Regions from separate parts of the Streptomyces sp. NBC_00328 genome, predicted to be linked through region 2. Evidence: riboswitches for the same ligand, from Rfam matches in the RefSeq annotation. Region 2 holds a riboswitch; the other holds the start of a gene.
What was found. Region 2 has a riboswitch for cobalamin ahead of OG485_RS12170 (cobalamin biosynthesis protein). Riboswitches for the same ligand answer to the same signal wherever they lie in the genome.

Region 1 (7,534 bases), 5.4 Mb from region 2:
TCCGTGGCGACGGTTCCGATCGCAAGGGCTACCGGGACTACGAGGAGCGCCGGGACCGGCAGGACCGCTGGGACCGCCGCTACAGCCGACAGAACCGGGCGCGCTGGAGGCGTGAGGACCGCCGGGACCACGAACGCCGCGGGTGACCGGTGGACCGGCCTGGCATCACGAGGTTTCCGGGTGGCTTTCGGCCACACCGGGCTCGCGGAGACCGCCTTGGCCCGCCCGGCATGGAAACCCCGTCGGTTCGAGGCACACCGGGGTGTCAGGGGTGCGCCACTCGCGGATCCCGGCTGCCCGGATCATGCGCTGTCCCTCTTGGGCGGGACGCCCGTCGTCGCGAGCCGCGCAGTAGAAGGCCGCGGCCTGGCCGGGACCGCCAGTTCGGCTCTCGCAACGACTCCGGCGCAAACACGCCGGAGTCGCCCTTCCGGGCGGCTGCACGTGAGAGTGAGCCAACCCACCCTCCATGTTACTGCGGGTGGCGCGGCTCGTACTTTTCCTGGGCGTCGCATCAACCGTGCTCTCCTTTGGCCCACTGGCCTGCTGCGCACTCTGCAGGATTCGAACCTGCGGCCTACTGATCGGCGGGATCGGACGAGCTGCTGAGCGGCGGCTCCGCGCCCTCGCCCGGTGCCGGCCCGCGGTTCACCCGACGTGACCGGCCGCTTCCACGGTGGACGATTCACTGCCACGGGCTTTCATGGCTGCCCCCGCCCCGCGCCGCGGGGTCTGGGCGGTCGGGGCCGGGACGTCCCCGAGCGGAGGTGACAGACGCCCGAGCGGAACGTCGAGGAGCAGGAACCCGGAGCCGGTGATGTCGAGGATCAGCTCCAGTGCCGGTGGCGGGTGGTGCAGTCGCAGGGTCCCGCCGGCCTCGGTGGTCTGCTGCGCGGCGTGGAGGAAGACGTTGAGGCCGGTGCAGTCGCAGAAGGTAACGGGAGTGAGGTCGATGTCGATGGTGCGGATGCCGTCGCTCAGACATCGCGCCAGTGCCGTGCGTACCAACGGGGCCGATTCCAGGTCGATCTCACCGGCCAGGGTGATCAGTACCTGCTTCCCCCGGTCATGGCGGCAGACGGTGAGCTGCGGTCGGGGCATGACGCCTCGGTTCGGTAGACCATCCGGCAGCGGACGCGGCGACGCCGGGGATCTTGGCCCCATGGCGCGCTGCCGGCAGGGCGTGCGTTCGGCGGAGGCGGAGCAGCGGCCGGTCTGACGGCCCGTGCGACAGCACACCGGACCCGCCCAGTTCCCTCCAGGGATGCGCCGGGTCACGGACGAAGAATCCGCTCCCTGCAGCCATCTGTGTCGAGCAACGACAAGCCGCCAGGGTCTGGGACGCCCGTACGGCAGCATAGTCCTCGACCCGGTCCGGTGGACGGTCGGCAGCCGTCCGTTCCGCGTACCCGGGCGACGCCTGGACATGATGCCGCGCGGGGGCGCGATACCGCCTCCGTCTCACGGAAAGGCCGATGTGGAGCGCCAGTTCGGAGGGTTGAGCGAGACACGTACTCGGAGCGCGACCCCGCTGGAACGGCAGACCCCTCCGCCACCTCTGACGCACGGCCCCCAATGGACCGGCCGCCTGGTGTGAGGGGTAGATCACGCCAGGTGGTGCGGTCTTGGCCAGGTACGCGCCACGCGGTACGGTCGGGTCCGAGATTGATGACGTCAAGACGGAAGCCGGTGGAAATCCGGCACGGTCGCGCCACTGTGAACGAGACGCTCCAGCCATGCTGGGCGCCCGTGAGTCAGACCCGTAGGCGTCATCCTGTGCACCACCGAGATGGGACGCGAACTCCCGAGGAGGTCCTGCCATGGCGCAGACCGTCGCTCCGCCGACAGCCACCACCCCCGTCATCCCCGCCAAGCTGCCGCTGACCGCGATAGCTCCCTGGGCGGCCTTCTTCGGCATCCTGATGCTGGTCCTGCTGTACTTCGTCGGCGCCGAACAGGGCGCCACCTCCGTCGTCTCCGGCGAGAACGTCCACGAGTGGGTGCACGACGCCCGCCACCTGCTCGGTTTCCCCTGCCACTGACGCGAGAGACGACACACGCTCATGAACTCCGCAACGGTAAGAAACCTGCTCGTGCGAGGCATGCTCGCCGGCCTCGCGGCCGGTGTACTCGCCCTGGTCGTCGCCTACTTGCTCGGTGAACCGGCCGTCGACAGCGCGATCGGCTTCGAGGAGGCGCACGCCCACGAGCACGGGCACGAGGTCGAACTCGTCTCCCGCAGCCTCCAGTCCACCGCCGGTCTCGCCACCGGCGTCCTGATCTACGGCGTCGCCTTCGGCGGAATCGCCGCCCTCGCCTACTGCTTCGCGCTCGGCCGCGTGGGCCGCTTCAGCGCCCGCGCGACCGCGCTTCTGCTGTCCGGGACCGCGCTGCTCACCGTGTACGTCGTGCCGTTCCTGAAGTACCCGGCCAACCCGCCGTCGGTCGGCGCCCCCGACACCATCGGCAAGCGGACCACCCTGTACTTCCTGATGATGGTTCTCAGCGTGCTCCTGGCGGTCGGCGCCACCATCCTCGGCAAGCGCCTCGCACCCAGCCTGGGCACGTGGTACGCCACCCTGGTCGCGGTGGCAGCCTTCGCTGTGGTGATCGGTCTGGCCTACGAGTTCCTGCCCGTGATCAACGAGGTGCCGGGGGAATTCCCGGCCACCCTGCTGTGGCGGTTCAGGCTCTCCGCGCTGGCCATCCAGACCGTCCTGTGGGGCGGATTCGGCCTCGTCTTCGGCGAGTTGGCCGAGCGTCTGCTCAACCCGAAGCCCGCGGCGGTCGCCTCCGGGCGAGCGGTTCCGGCCGCGAACTGAACCCTTCGGAACACAAGAGGGCCCTTCGGCTCCCGCAAGGACGTGACTTGCGGGAGCCCTTTCGCCCGCAGAGGCCCATGGACGATTCGACCGGGACCGCTCCGTGGTTCAGCCGCCGGCCGGGGGCCGGGGCGGGCGTGGCGCCCCGGCCGCTCGAAGGTACGGCTCAGGAGGCGGGCAGTTCGCCGCGTACCGCGTGGGCGGCGGCGACCAGGTTCTCCAGGGAGGCTCGGGTCTCGGGCCAGCCGCGGGTCTTCAGGCCGCAGTCGGGGTTCACCCACAGCCGTTCGGCGGGGATCGCCTTCAGTCCGGCCCGCAGCAGTTCGGCGGCCTCCTGCGCGGTGGGGACGCGCGGGGAGTGGATGTCGTACACGCCGGGTCCCGCCTCGCGCGGGTAGCCGTGCGCGGCGAGTTCGCGGGCCACCTGCATGTGGGAGCGGGCGGCCTCCAGGCTGATGACGTCGGCGTCCAGGTCGTCGATGGCCTGGACGATGTCCCCGAACTCGGCGTAGCACATGTGCGTGTGGATCTGTGTGTCCGGGCGCACCCCGCTGGTGCTGAGCCGGAACGCCTCGGTGGCCCACGCCAGGTAGGCCGGCCGGTCGGCGGTGCGCAGGGGAAGAGTCTCGCGCAGGGCCGGCTCGTCGACCTGGATCACCGAACTGCCCGCCGCCTCCAGGTCGTTGACCTCGTCGCGCAGGGCGAGGGCGACCTGGCGGGCGGTGTCGCCGAGGGGCTGGTCGTCGCGGACGAAGGACCAGGCGAGCATGGTGACCGGCCCGGTGAGCATGCCCTTGACCGGCCGATCGGTCAGGGCCTGGGCGTACGTCGTCCAGCGCACCGTCATCGGTTCGGGCCGCGTGATGTCGCCGGCCAGGATCGGCGGGCGGACGTAGCGGGTGCCGTAGGACTGCACCCAGCCGTGCCGCGTGGCCAGGTACCCGGTGAGCTGCTCGGCGAAGTACTGCACCATGTCGTTGCGTTCGGCCTCGCCGTGCACGAGGACGTCGAGACCGGTCTTCTCCTGGAAGGAGATGACCTCCTGGATCTCGGCCTTGATGCGCTCCTCGTAACCGGCCGTGTCGATGCGGCCGGTGCGCAGGTCGGCGCGGGCGGTGCGCAGTTCGGTGGTCTGCGGGAAGGAGCCGATGGTGGTGGTCGGCAGCAGCGGGAGACCGAGGTGGGCCCGCTGGGCCGTGGCGCGCTCGCCGTAGGGCTGGGACCGGCGGGCGTCGGCGTCCGTGACGGCGGCGGCGCGAGCCCGTACCGCGGGGTCGTGCGTGATCGGCGAGTTCGCGCGGGAGGCCAGATCGGCACGGTTGGAGGCGAGTTCGCCCGCGATCGTTCCGGTGCCCTGGGTGAGGCCCTTGGCGAGGGTGACGATCTCCGCCGTCTTCTGGCGGGCGAAGGCGAGCCAGCGCAGGATCTGCGGTTCGATGTCCCGCTCCAGGGCCGCGTCGACCGGGACGTGGAGCAGGGAGCTGGAGGCCGACACGTCGACCCGGTCGGCCAGGCCGAGCAGGGTGCCGAGGGTGGACAGCGACGTGGCCAGGTCGTTCACCCAGATGTTGCGGCCGTTGACCACACCGGCGACCAGGCGTTTGCCGGGCAGGCCGCCGACAGCGGCGAGGCCGTCGAGGTTGGCGGCGGCGGCTTCGGTGAAGTCCAGGGCGAGACCTTCGACCGGAGCCTTGGCCAGTACCGGCAGGGCGTCGCCGAGCCGGTCGAAGTACGAGGCGATCAGGAGCTTCGGCCGGTCGGTGAGCGCGCCGAGCCCGCGGTAGGTGCGCGCCGCGGCGTCCAGCTCGGCCGGGGTCCGGTCCTGGACGAGGGCGGGCTCGTCCAGCTGGACCCACTCCGCGCCCGCCGCGCGCAGGTCGGCGAGGACCTCGGCGTACACCGGCAGCAGCCGGTCGAGGAGGGTGAGCGGGTCGAAGTCCGCCGGCACGCCCGGGGCGGGCTTGGACAGGAGGAGGTAGGTGACCGGGCCGACCAGAACCGGGCGGGCGCTCGGCCCGAGGGCGAGTGCCTCCTTCAGCTCGGTGACCTGCTTGGTGGAGTCGGCCGCGAAGACGGTGTCCGGGCCCAGTTCGGGCACCAGGTAGTGGTAGTTGGTGTCGAACCACTTCGTCATCTCGAGCGGCGCCACGTCCTGGGTGCCGCGCGCCATGGCGAAATAGCCGTCCAGGGCGTCCGAGTCGACCGTGGCGCGGTGGCGGGCGGGGATCGCGCCGACCATGACGGTGGTGTCGAGGACGTGGTCGTAGTACGAGAAGTCGCCGGTCGGCACCTCGTCGATGCCGGCGTCGGCCAGCTCGCGCCAGTTCGTGCGACGCAGTTCGGCGGCGGTGGCGCGGAGGGCGTCGGCGGTGACGCGGCCCTTCCAGTAGCCCTCGATCGCCTTCTTCAGTTTCCGGTTGGGACCCTGGCGCGGGTAGCCGTACACGGTGGCCCGTGCTGCCGCGGCTGCGGGCTTGGTGGTCACGGAGATCTCCTTCGCGAGATGAATCCCTGAGATCCCGGCAACGGGACGCGAGTGCGAAGGGGCGACGAACCGGACGGAAGCGACACGGCTCGGAACAGCGCGGTCATCCGCCGATATGTACGCCGACCCGCCCACGAGGTCACCGGGATGTCCGCGCACGAGTGGTTCGTGCGCGGGCAGCGGGCAGGTCTTCGGACTTGCGGGCACGTCTTCCTGGCGGAGGACACCTACTGGCCGTCGCTTCCCAGACCCTGTTCGTCGGGTCCAGTGCGTATGACGGCGGTCGTTCCCGCTCACCGCTGCGGGGCAGTCCCGGATTCCCACCGGGTTCCCTCTTGCGACGCATCCCGCCTGGCGGACGGGGCGAACCAGCTGCACCAGCCACCCTACGGGGTGACGTGCCGAAGGGGGCGGCACATCCGTGATCCGGACGCTGAGCCGCGAGACCGGAGGCCCGAACGCCACAGGGCGGGACACTTCGCTTCGTGCCGCTGCCTGATGAAGCGTCAGGACACGCTGTCCACCGGGCAGTCGAAACGGTCATCGGGGCCCCAGTGCGTGGCGTTCCTCGCTCCTTGGGAGAGCACCCCGCAGGTCAGGTCCGTGAGCTTGTCTCCGGCGGGGGTGATCTCACGGATGTGGATCTCCTTGTTCGGTGGGTAGTGGTGATCGCTGTCCAGGGTGATGACCCCGGATTCCCCCACGTAGTTGTGGATGCCGGGATCCTGCAGATGGGTGACGAGCGCCCTGGGTGAGAAGCCCGGGTCCGTCGAGACGATGGCGTTCATGGCCTCGGTGAGGATTTCGACGGCGTCGTATCCGAGCGCGGCGTCGTTCTCGGCGGACAGGTGGAAGGTCCGGCCGAACCTCTCACCGAAGGGCCCGTCGGGCAGCGGGAGACTGAACTGGTTGTAGAAGAGCTTCAGCGCGCCGTACTCCTTGCGCATCAGGTCCGGATGCAGGATCACGTCCGGCGCCGGGCTCTCCGCCAGCACCGGTACCGGGGCGACGCGGGCGCGGCAGGCCTGGTCGGTCTGCATGTGCTCGAAGAGGTCCTCCATGACGCTGGAGCGGCCCGCGTACAGGACGAAGCCGCCTGTGCTGTGGACGAGTGTGCAGACGGTGTCGGCGATGGCCCGTGTGGTGCGGCCGTTCTCCATCTCGCCGTACTTCACGAAGTGCACCGGCCCGGTCGAGCGGTAGGCGGTGTCGAACCGGTGGGCGAGGTCGGCGCTGAAGTACTCGTCCTTGGGGTCGTAGACCACGACGGCGGCCGGACCGGAGTCGCTGGGAGCGGGGTCCGTCAGAGCGCGCAGCTGAGGCGAGTGACGGGCGAAGGACGCCATGACCTCGGCGATGCGTGCGTCGGGCGGTGAGAGCTGGAAGTACGACACGGGCGAGTCGCCGTCGACCATGCGCTGGCCCGAGACGCCGGTCCCGAGGACGGTGATGCCCTGGGCTCCCAGTTCGATCGCGGCCTGCTGGGACTCCGGACGGCTCTGGTGGAGACCCATGACGGCCGCGATGTGGTCCCGGCCCGCCCGGTCGACGATCATCTTCGCGACGTCCACAGTGCTTTTGTTGCTCTGGTTCAGGCCGCCGCGCGAGCCGTAGTGGAAGGACTCGCCGGCGTTGGCGACGAGCAGGCGTACGGGCACCTGAGCCTTGAGGCGGCGGCTGTTGACGTTCTCCTGGGCGAGCAGCGCGCCGCGCAGTGTCTGGAAGCCGATGGGCGCGGTGCGCTTGGACGTCGAGCCGACGCTCAGCGGCGCGAAGAAGACGACCGTGCGGTAGGGCCGGTCCGTGTCCACCTTCGCGTTCTGGTGGCCGAGGATCTTCTCCAGCTTTCTCAAGTCCTCGGCGTACTCGCCGTGGGCCAGGTCGCAGCCGTCGTTGCCGTCGGTCAGGCCGACGACCTCTCCGGTACCCACGTGCCGGCAGGAGGCCGCGAGACTTCCGTCGGGGAGGAGTTCCACCAGTTCCCGGGACAGGACGAGGCCGCCCGCGCCCAGCATCACCGCGGCGGTCGCGGCGGCCACCGGACGCCACCAGTCGCGGACAAGGGGAGAACGGAAGTCCACCGTGGCGGGCAGGGGCACCTCCGCCGCCGGGGCGCCGTCGTCCGGGGTACGCGGCAGCGCCAGCACCCGCACCGTGCCGGTGGCGTGGCCGGCGACCGCGGCCGAGAACTGCGCGGTCACCCCGTGACCTGTCGGGCGTGTGCCGA
Region 2 (7,534 bases):
GGGCCGGCGGTGTCGCGCCCCGGGCGCAGGGCGGCGTCGGCCCAGCGCGCCACGCGGGCCGCGTCGGACAGGCCGGTGCGCGCCATGCGGGCGAGTTCCGCGGGCGGCGGTGTGCCTTCCGGCGGACGCGGTGCGGGGCGGCGGGTGCGGCGCTGGGTCACCGCTCGGGGAGCGGTCGCGAGGGACCGGGGGCTGACGAGTCGGAGCCTGGAGTCGCGCGGGTTACGGGACGTCACGGGTGCAGTCTTGCGGTTGACAGTCCGAAAACCCAAACGGAATGCCGTCGCAGGCCGTGGGGCGACGGGAGCGGGGCCCTCTCGGGGTGCCCGGCACGCGGGTGGGAGCGCCGCGCGGAGTTGCCCGGAACCGAACCGGAAGCACACCGTCGCACCCACCGCGCCGCCTCGCCCGGAGCCCGACCCGAGGCCGGGCCTCCCCCACAGGACGGCCAGGGACGGAAGCCCCGGCCCGCCCACCCGGGACCAGGGGCCCGTCCCCACCCGGGGCCAAGGCCCAGCCCGTCCAGGACCGAGGCCCGGCTCCCCCGCCGGACTGGCCGGGACCGGGGGGAGCCGGGCGCCGTGGCTCACATCAGGGGGGTGAGAAAGCGGCGCAGGGCTTCCTCGTAGCTCGCCGGGTCGGCGTTCCACATGGCGCCGTGCGGGGCGTTCGGGACGGTGTACAGGGTGACCAGGTCGGGCCTGCTCGCGGCGAGGCGCCGGGAGGCGCCCCAGGGGGCGATGCGGTCGTCCGGGCCGTGCACGAGCAGGGTCGGCACCTTGACCTGGTCGGGGTGCGCGGCGTGCGCGATGCGGTCTCCGCGTACGCCGGTGCGCCCCTGTGCGGCGCGCACCGCGAGCGGCAGCAGGAATCGCGGGGTGTGGCGGGCGCCGGCGAGAGCGCGCAGCGTCGTCTCCCAGTCGAGGACGGGCGAGTCGAGGACGAGCCCGGAGATCCGCTCGCGCAGCGCGGAGTGGGCGGCCGCGCGCAGGGCCATCGTGGCGCCCGTGGACCAGCCGTACAGGACGACCCGCTCGGCGCCGAACCGCACGGCGTACCGGATGGCGGCGTCGAGGTCGCGCCACTCGGTCTCGCCGAGGTGGTTCAGGCCGTCGGGCGGGCGGGGTGCCCCGAGGTCGCCCCGGTAGGCGAGGTCGAGGACGGGGAAGTGCCGGCTGTTCAGGAACCCCATCAGGTTCATGGGGTGTTCCCGGGTGGCGCCCAGGCCGTGGACGGTGATGATCCAGGTGTCGCGGACCGCGGGCACGAACCAGGCGGGCAGGGCGCCGAGTTCGCCGGGCACGTCGACGTCGGCGTGTTCGAGTCCGAGGGCGGACCCTGGGTCGCCGACGTACAGGTTCGGGGTGAGCCACACCTTGTCGCCGCGCTCCAGGGACCCGTGCGTGACGCGTTCCAGGCTGCGTACGACGGTGTCGGCGGTGTGGGGCACGGAGTTCTGGAGGGGGCCGACGACCGCGTGGGAGCCGTCGCCCGCGAGGCCGTAGATTCCCGGGCGCCGGGACGCGAGGGCCCGGGTCAGGGTGATTCCGCCGGCCGTCGTGGCGTGCACGGTGAGCCGGGGCTCGGTGGGCAGAGGCTTGCCCGGCCTCGTCTTCAGCGCGGCGTCGCTGGCGAACCGGCCCGCCGCCACGGAGGCCGCGCCCGCGGCTATGGCTACGGTGACGGCCGCTGCCGTGGCTCTTAGGGTGCGCACCCGACCAGTTTCCCGGGGGACCCGGCCATCGGCCAGCGGAAGCGCCTCCAGGGGTGATGGCCGACGCCCGCCGGACCCCCGCCTCCGGTACTCGCCGGACCTGCGCGCCGGGCGGCGCTGCGGCGGGGCCTCACTCCTGCCGGCCTCACTCCTGCTGTCCGTACCCCCGCAGCCGCTCCCCCGCCTCCGCGAGCTGGTCCGGTGAGAGCAGGGCGGGCGTGAGCCCGGGGACCGAGGAGGACAGGAGCCAGACGCGGCACATCCATTCCAGCTGGGCCGTGCGGTCGTACGCCTGGTCCAGCGAGTCTCCGTACGCGATGGTGCCGTGGTTCCGCAGGAGGCAGGCGGTGCGGCCGGCCAGGGCCCGGAGGGTGTTCTCGGCCAGTTCCGGTGTGCCGTAGGCCGCGTAGGGGGCGACGCGGACCGGGCCGCCGAGGGCCGCCGCCATGTAGTGGACGAGCGGGAGTTCGGGGACGAGGAGCGAGACGGCCGTCGCGTGGGGTGCGTGGGTGTGGACGACGCCCCGCGCCTCGGTCGCGCGGTAGACCGCGAGATGCATCGGCAGTTCGCTGGTCGGGCGCAGCGATCCGAGCACCTGCCGGCCGTCGAGGCCGACGCCGACGATGTCGTCGTGCGTCAGCCGGTCGTAGGGCACGCCCGTGGGCGTGACCAGGACGGTGTCTCCGACGCGGACGGAGACGTTGCCGGAGGTGCCGACGACCAGCCCGTCGGCGACGGTGCGCCGGGCGGTGGAGACCAGTTCGTCCCAGGCCCGCCGGAGGGTGTCCCGCGCGTGCGGCCCGTCACGCCCGTCTCGCTCGTCTCGCTCGTGGGCCTCGCCCGTCGTCCGTGCGTGCTCGTGCCCGACCCGTGCGTCCCGGTGCGGCTCAGTCATGACGCGATCCTGCCAGGCACCGCTTTCCACACACCCGCGCGAGCGGGCTTCGGGGCGGCTGCGGGCCGCCAACAGCCCACGGTTGTATGTGATGTGCATCACATGCAACCGAGAGAACGCCCACGGCACCCCGGTCGGACATTTGCCGCGGATCACACCCCGTGGTCGGGTCACTACGGACCGACCGGCGCTCGGACTCCATCGACAGGGTGGCCCTTTCGGGCTTCCGGGCGCTGTGACCACGGCTACAGCCTGCGAGTGACAGGGATCTCACCGCTCAAACCTGCCCCGACCAGGACACTCCACCACGAGCCCCGACCCCAAGCGGAGTACGGAATTCCGAATCCGTTCGAACCCGGCAAGCCTCCCGTCGACGCAAGCGGAATGACGATCCGCTATTCAGGACACCGTCAAGTCCGACTCAGTTCACCTTCCGTTCATCCAGGTTGCCTACGTTCCCCCTGCCACTGACGTCCAACAGAAGCCTGGGTAAATGGAACACATCACGCTCCTCCTCGGAATCGTGATCGTCACCGCTCTCGTGTTCGATTTCACGAACGGTTTCCACGACACCGCCAACGCGATGGCCACCACCATCTCGACCGGCGCACTCAAGCCCAAGGTCGCGGTGGCCATGTCCGCCGCCCTCAACCTTGTCGGCGCCTTCCTCTCGGTGGAGGTCGCCAACACGATCTCCAAAGGCCTCGTCGATGAATCCGGCATCCAGCCAGAAGTGATCTTCGCCGCGCTCGTCGGCGCGATCCTCTGGAACCTGGTGACGTGGCTCGTCGGACTCCCGTCCAGTTCCTCGCACGCCCTCATGGGCGGCCTGGTCGGCGCCACCATCGCCTCCGCCGGTACCGGCGCCGTGCACGGGGACGTCCTGGTCGGCAAGGTGCTCCTGCCCGCCGTCGCTGCCCCGATCGTCGCCGGTCTGGCCGCGATGTTCGCCACCCGCCTGTCGTACAAGCTCAGTGGCAACGCCGACACCAAGGCCACCAAGAAGGGCTACCGCGTCGGCCAGATAGCCTCCGCGGGCCTGGTCTCGCTGGCCCACGGCACCAACGACGCGCAGAAGACGATGGGCATCATCACCCTGGCCCTGGTCGCCGGTGGCGCCGTCGCTCCCGACTCCGACCCGCCGGTCTGGGTCATCCTCTCCGCCGGTCTGGCCATCGCGCTCGGCACCTACCTGGGCGGCTGGCGCATCATCCGCACGATGGGCAAGGGCCTGACCGACCTCCAGCCGCAGCAGGGCTTCGCCGCCCAGACCAGCGCGGCGACGGTCATCCTGGCCTCCTCGCACATCGGTTTCTCCCTCTCCACCACGCACTCGGTCTCCGGGTCCGTGATGGGCGCCGGTCTCGGCCGCAAGGGCGGTGTGGTCCGCTGGTCCACCGCCAAGCGCATGGTCGTCGCCTGGGTCCTCACGCTGCCCGCCGCCGCCCTGGTCGGCGCGCTCGCCGAATGGGTGACCGGTTTCGGCGCCTGGGGCACCACGCTGGTCGCCGTCTTCCTGGTCGGTTCGAGCTTCGCGATCTGGCGCCGCTCGCGCCGCGAGGTGATCGACCACAACAACGTGAACGACACCGAGGAGCCCGCCGGTGTGGTGACCCAGGCCATCGCCGCCGTCACCCCGCCCCCGGCCGGCACCGTGGCCGATGGCCTCACGGCCACCATCCCGGCTCCGGCCGAGCCCGCGGTGAACCCGCCGGCGCCGTCCCGAGTGGCCTGAGAACCGAAGGAAGAAACAGCATGAGCATCGACTGGTCAGCCCTCGGGTCCGTCTTCGGGGTCAGCCTCGGAGTGACCGTGGCCCTCGTCGCCCTCTTCACCCTCGGTGTCGCCGGCCTCTCCAAGAAGGAGTCCGCCCAGGGCGGTTCCGCGGTCGCGGCGGCCACCGGCGCGTACGTCTGCTTCGCGGCCTGCGCCGCGGCGGTGGCGTACGGCATCTCCCTGATCATCACCAAGTAGCCGGCAGGCGCCGCCCGGAACCGGGCTGCCTCCGAGCGGTACCGCGCGTGGGGTGCGGGACGGACCACCGTCCCGCACCCCACGCGTATGCCGTCCCGCCCCCACGCGTATGTGGGCCTGCGCACACTGTCCCTCCGCAGGTCAACAGCCAGTTGACGGCCGTTCTCACCCCGTGGTGGACTGCCGGAGCCAAGTACGGCGGCATGAGAGGAAGCCGGTGCGAATCCGGCGCGGTCCCGCCACTGTCATCGGGGAAGAAACTCCCCGGGAGCCAGGAACTCTCACCGCCGGTCTCGTCGAACCAGGGCGTGGACACCCTGAGTGAGGACATATCGCCATGCGCGGCTGCCCGTTGCCCGTTTCGCTGAGTACGAGGGTTCCGCTCCACCCCACGGCCGGCTGACCGCGTGCGTGCCGATCGCGTCTTCGCGTACGGCGCCGCCGCCGGCCTCCTCGGCGACCTGCTGCTCGGCGATCCCCGCCGAGGGCATCCGGTCGCCGCTTTCGGGCGGGCCGCCGCGACCGTGGAGCGGACACTGTGGCGCGACCACCGCGGGTGGGGCGCGCTGCACACGGCCGTCTGCGTCGGCGGCGCCACCGGACTGGCCGCGCTCGCGAGCCGTACCGTACGCCGCTCCCGTACCGCCTCGGTCGCTCTGACCGCCGCCGCCACCTGGGCAGTCGTCGGAGGCACCTCTCTCGGCCGCGAGGCGCGGGCGGTCGGCGGCGCGCTCGCGGCCGGTGATCTCGACGCGGCCCGGGAGCGGCTGCCGCACCTGTGCGGACGCGATCCGCAGGCGCTGGACGCCGACGGCGTCGCGCGCGCCGTCGTCGAGTCCGTCGCCGAGAACACCTCCGACGCCGTCGTGGGCGCTCTGGTCTGGGGCGCCGTCGGCGGTGTGCCGGGACTCGTCGCCTTCCGCGCCGTGAACACGCTCGACGCGATGGTCGGACACAAGTCCCCCCGCCACCGGCGCTACGGCTGGGCCTCCGCCCGGCTCGACGACGTCGCCGGCTGGCCCGGAGCCCGGCTGACCGCCGTCCTCGCGGCCGTGGCCGGATCCGACCCGCGCGGTGCCGTACGCGCCTGGCGCGCGGACGCCCGCAGGCATCCGAGCCCCAACGCCGGGCCCGTGGAGGCCTCGTTCGCGGGCGCGCTCGGCGTGCGGCTCGGCGGCACCCTCTCGTACGGCGGACGTGTCGAGCACCGTCCCGTGCTCAACGGCGCGGGGCGCGCCGTCCACGTCCACGACATCGAACGGGCCGTACGGCTGTCCCGGCGCGTGGGCTGGCTCGCGCTCGGCGTGAGCGCCGCCGGACGGGTTCTGCTCACCGGAACCGGACGGGTTCCGGCCACCAGGAAGGGGCGCACCGCATGAGCGGCGGGCTGCTGATCGCCGGGACCACCTCGGACGCCGGAAAGAGTGTCGTGACCGCCGGGATCTGCCGGTGGCTGGCGCGCCAGGGCGTCAAGGTCGCGCCCTTCAAGGCGCAGAACATGTCCCTGAACTCGTTCGTGACGCGCGAGGGCGCCGAGATCGGGCGGGCGCAGGCCATGCAGGCGCAGGCCGCCCGCGTGGAGCCGACCGCGCTGATGAATCCCGTGCTGCTCAAGCCGGGCGGCGACCGCACCAGCCAGGTCGTCCTGATGGGCAGGCCGGTGGGCGAGATGAGCGCGCGCGGGTTCTTCGGAACGGCCGGGCCCGCGGAGCGGCCGCCGTCGGCCGAAGCGTCCGCCGCGTCCTCCGCCTCCGCCGGGGACAGGCTGCGCGGGGGACGCCAGGAAGCACTCCTGGCGACCGTCCTCGACTGTCTGGCTCAGTTGCGGGGCACGTATGACGCGGTGATCTGTGAGGGAGCCGGCAGCCCGGCCGAGATCAATCTGCGGCGCACCGACATCGTGAACATGGGGGTGGCGCGGAACGCGGGGCTTCCCGTGCTCGTCGTCGGCGACATCGACCGGGGCGGGGTGTTCGCCTCGTTCTTCGGGACGGTCGCGCTGCTGTCGCCGGAGGACCAGGCGCTCGTCGCCGGGTTCCTCGTCAACAAGTTCCGGGGCGACGTCAGTCTGCTGGAACCCGGCCTCGACATGCTGCACGGCCTCACCGGCCGGCGCTCCTACGGCGTCCTGCCCTTCCAGCACGGTCTGGGCATCGACGAGGAGGACGGCCTGCGCGTCTCGCTGCGCGGTGCGGTCCGGGAATCGGCGGTCTCCTCCCCCGTCGGCGAGGACATCCTGCGGGTCGCCGTCTGCGCGGTCCCGCTGATGTCCAACTTCACCGACGTGGACGCGCTGGCCGCCGAACCGGGTGTCGTCGTGCGGTTCGTGGACCGGCCCGAGGAACTGGCCGACGCGGACCTGGTCGTCGTGCCCGGGACCCGGGGCACCGTGAAGGCGCTCCGGTGGCTGCGCGAGCGCGGCCTCGCGGACGCGATCGCGCGCCGGGCCGCCGAGGGGCGGCCGGTCCTCGGCGTCTGTGGTGGCTACCAGCTCCTCGGAGAGCACATCGAGGACGACGTCGAATCCCGCGCCGGTCATGTCGAGGGTCTCGGACTCCTCCCCGTACGCGTGCGGTTCGAGCGGGAGAAGACTCTGGCACGGCCGGTCGGGGAGGCCCTCGGCGAGCACGTCGAGGGGTACGAGATCCATCACGGAGTCGCCGAGGTGACCGGTGGCGAGGCGTTCTTCTCCGATGAGCACGGGCACAGCCTGGACGGGTGCCGGGCCGGCGCCGTCTGGGGCACGCACTGGCACGGCTCGCTGGAGTCGGACGGTTTCCGGCGGGCCTTCCTGCGCGAGGTGGCCGCCGCCGCGGGCCGCCGCTTCGTACCGGCCCCCGACACGTCGTTCGCGGCGCTGCGCGAGGAGCAGCTCGACCTGCTCGGCGACCTGATCGAGGAACACGCGGACACGGACGCGCTGTGGCGGCTCATCGAGTCCGGCGCGCCGC

Region 1: another riboswitch for cobalamin. It lies ahead of metE (5-methyltetrahydropteroyltriglutamate--homocysteine S-methyltransferase); the one in region 2 lies ahead of OG485_RS12170 (cobalamin biosynthesis protein).

The regions. Positions count from the first base shown of each region.
Region 1 is NZ_CP108013.1:8,187,473-8,195,006, forward strand. Features, by position in the region: gene OG485_RS35840 (hypothetical protein) at 1-146, shown strand, start outside; gene OG485_RS35845 (STAS domain-containing protein) at 649-1,101, opposite strand; gene OG485_RS35850 (CbtB domain-containing protein) at 1,821-2,042, shown strand; gene OG485_RS35855 (CbtA family protein) at 2,064-2,822, shown strand; gene metE (5-methyltetrahydropteroyltriglutamate--homocysteine S-methyltransferase) at 2,989-5,307, opposite strand; cobalamin riboswitch at 5,473-5,695, opposite strand; gene OG485_RS35865 (ABC transporter substrate-binding protein) at 5,814-7,534, opposite strand, start outside.
Region 2 is NZ_CP108013.1:2,766,659-2,774,192, forward strand. Features, by position in the region: gene OG485_RS12145 (hypothetical protein) at 1-236, opposite strand, end outside; gene OG485_RS12150 (alpha/beta hydrolase family protein) at 587-1,714, opposite strand; gene OG485_RS12155 (class II aldolase/adducin family protein) at 1,860-2,609, opposite strand; gene OG485_RS12160 (inorganic phosphate transporter) at 3,103-4,344, shown strand; gene OG485_RS12165 (hypothetical protein) at 4,365-4,583, shown strand; cobalamin riboswitch at 4,743-4,883, shown strand; gene OG485_RS12170 (cobalamin biosynthesis protein) at 4,991-5,962, shown strand; gene OG485_RS12175 (cobyric acid synthase) at 5,959-7,534, shown strand, end outside.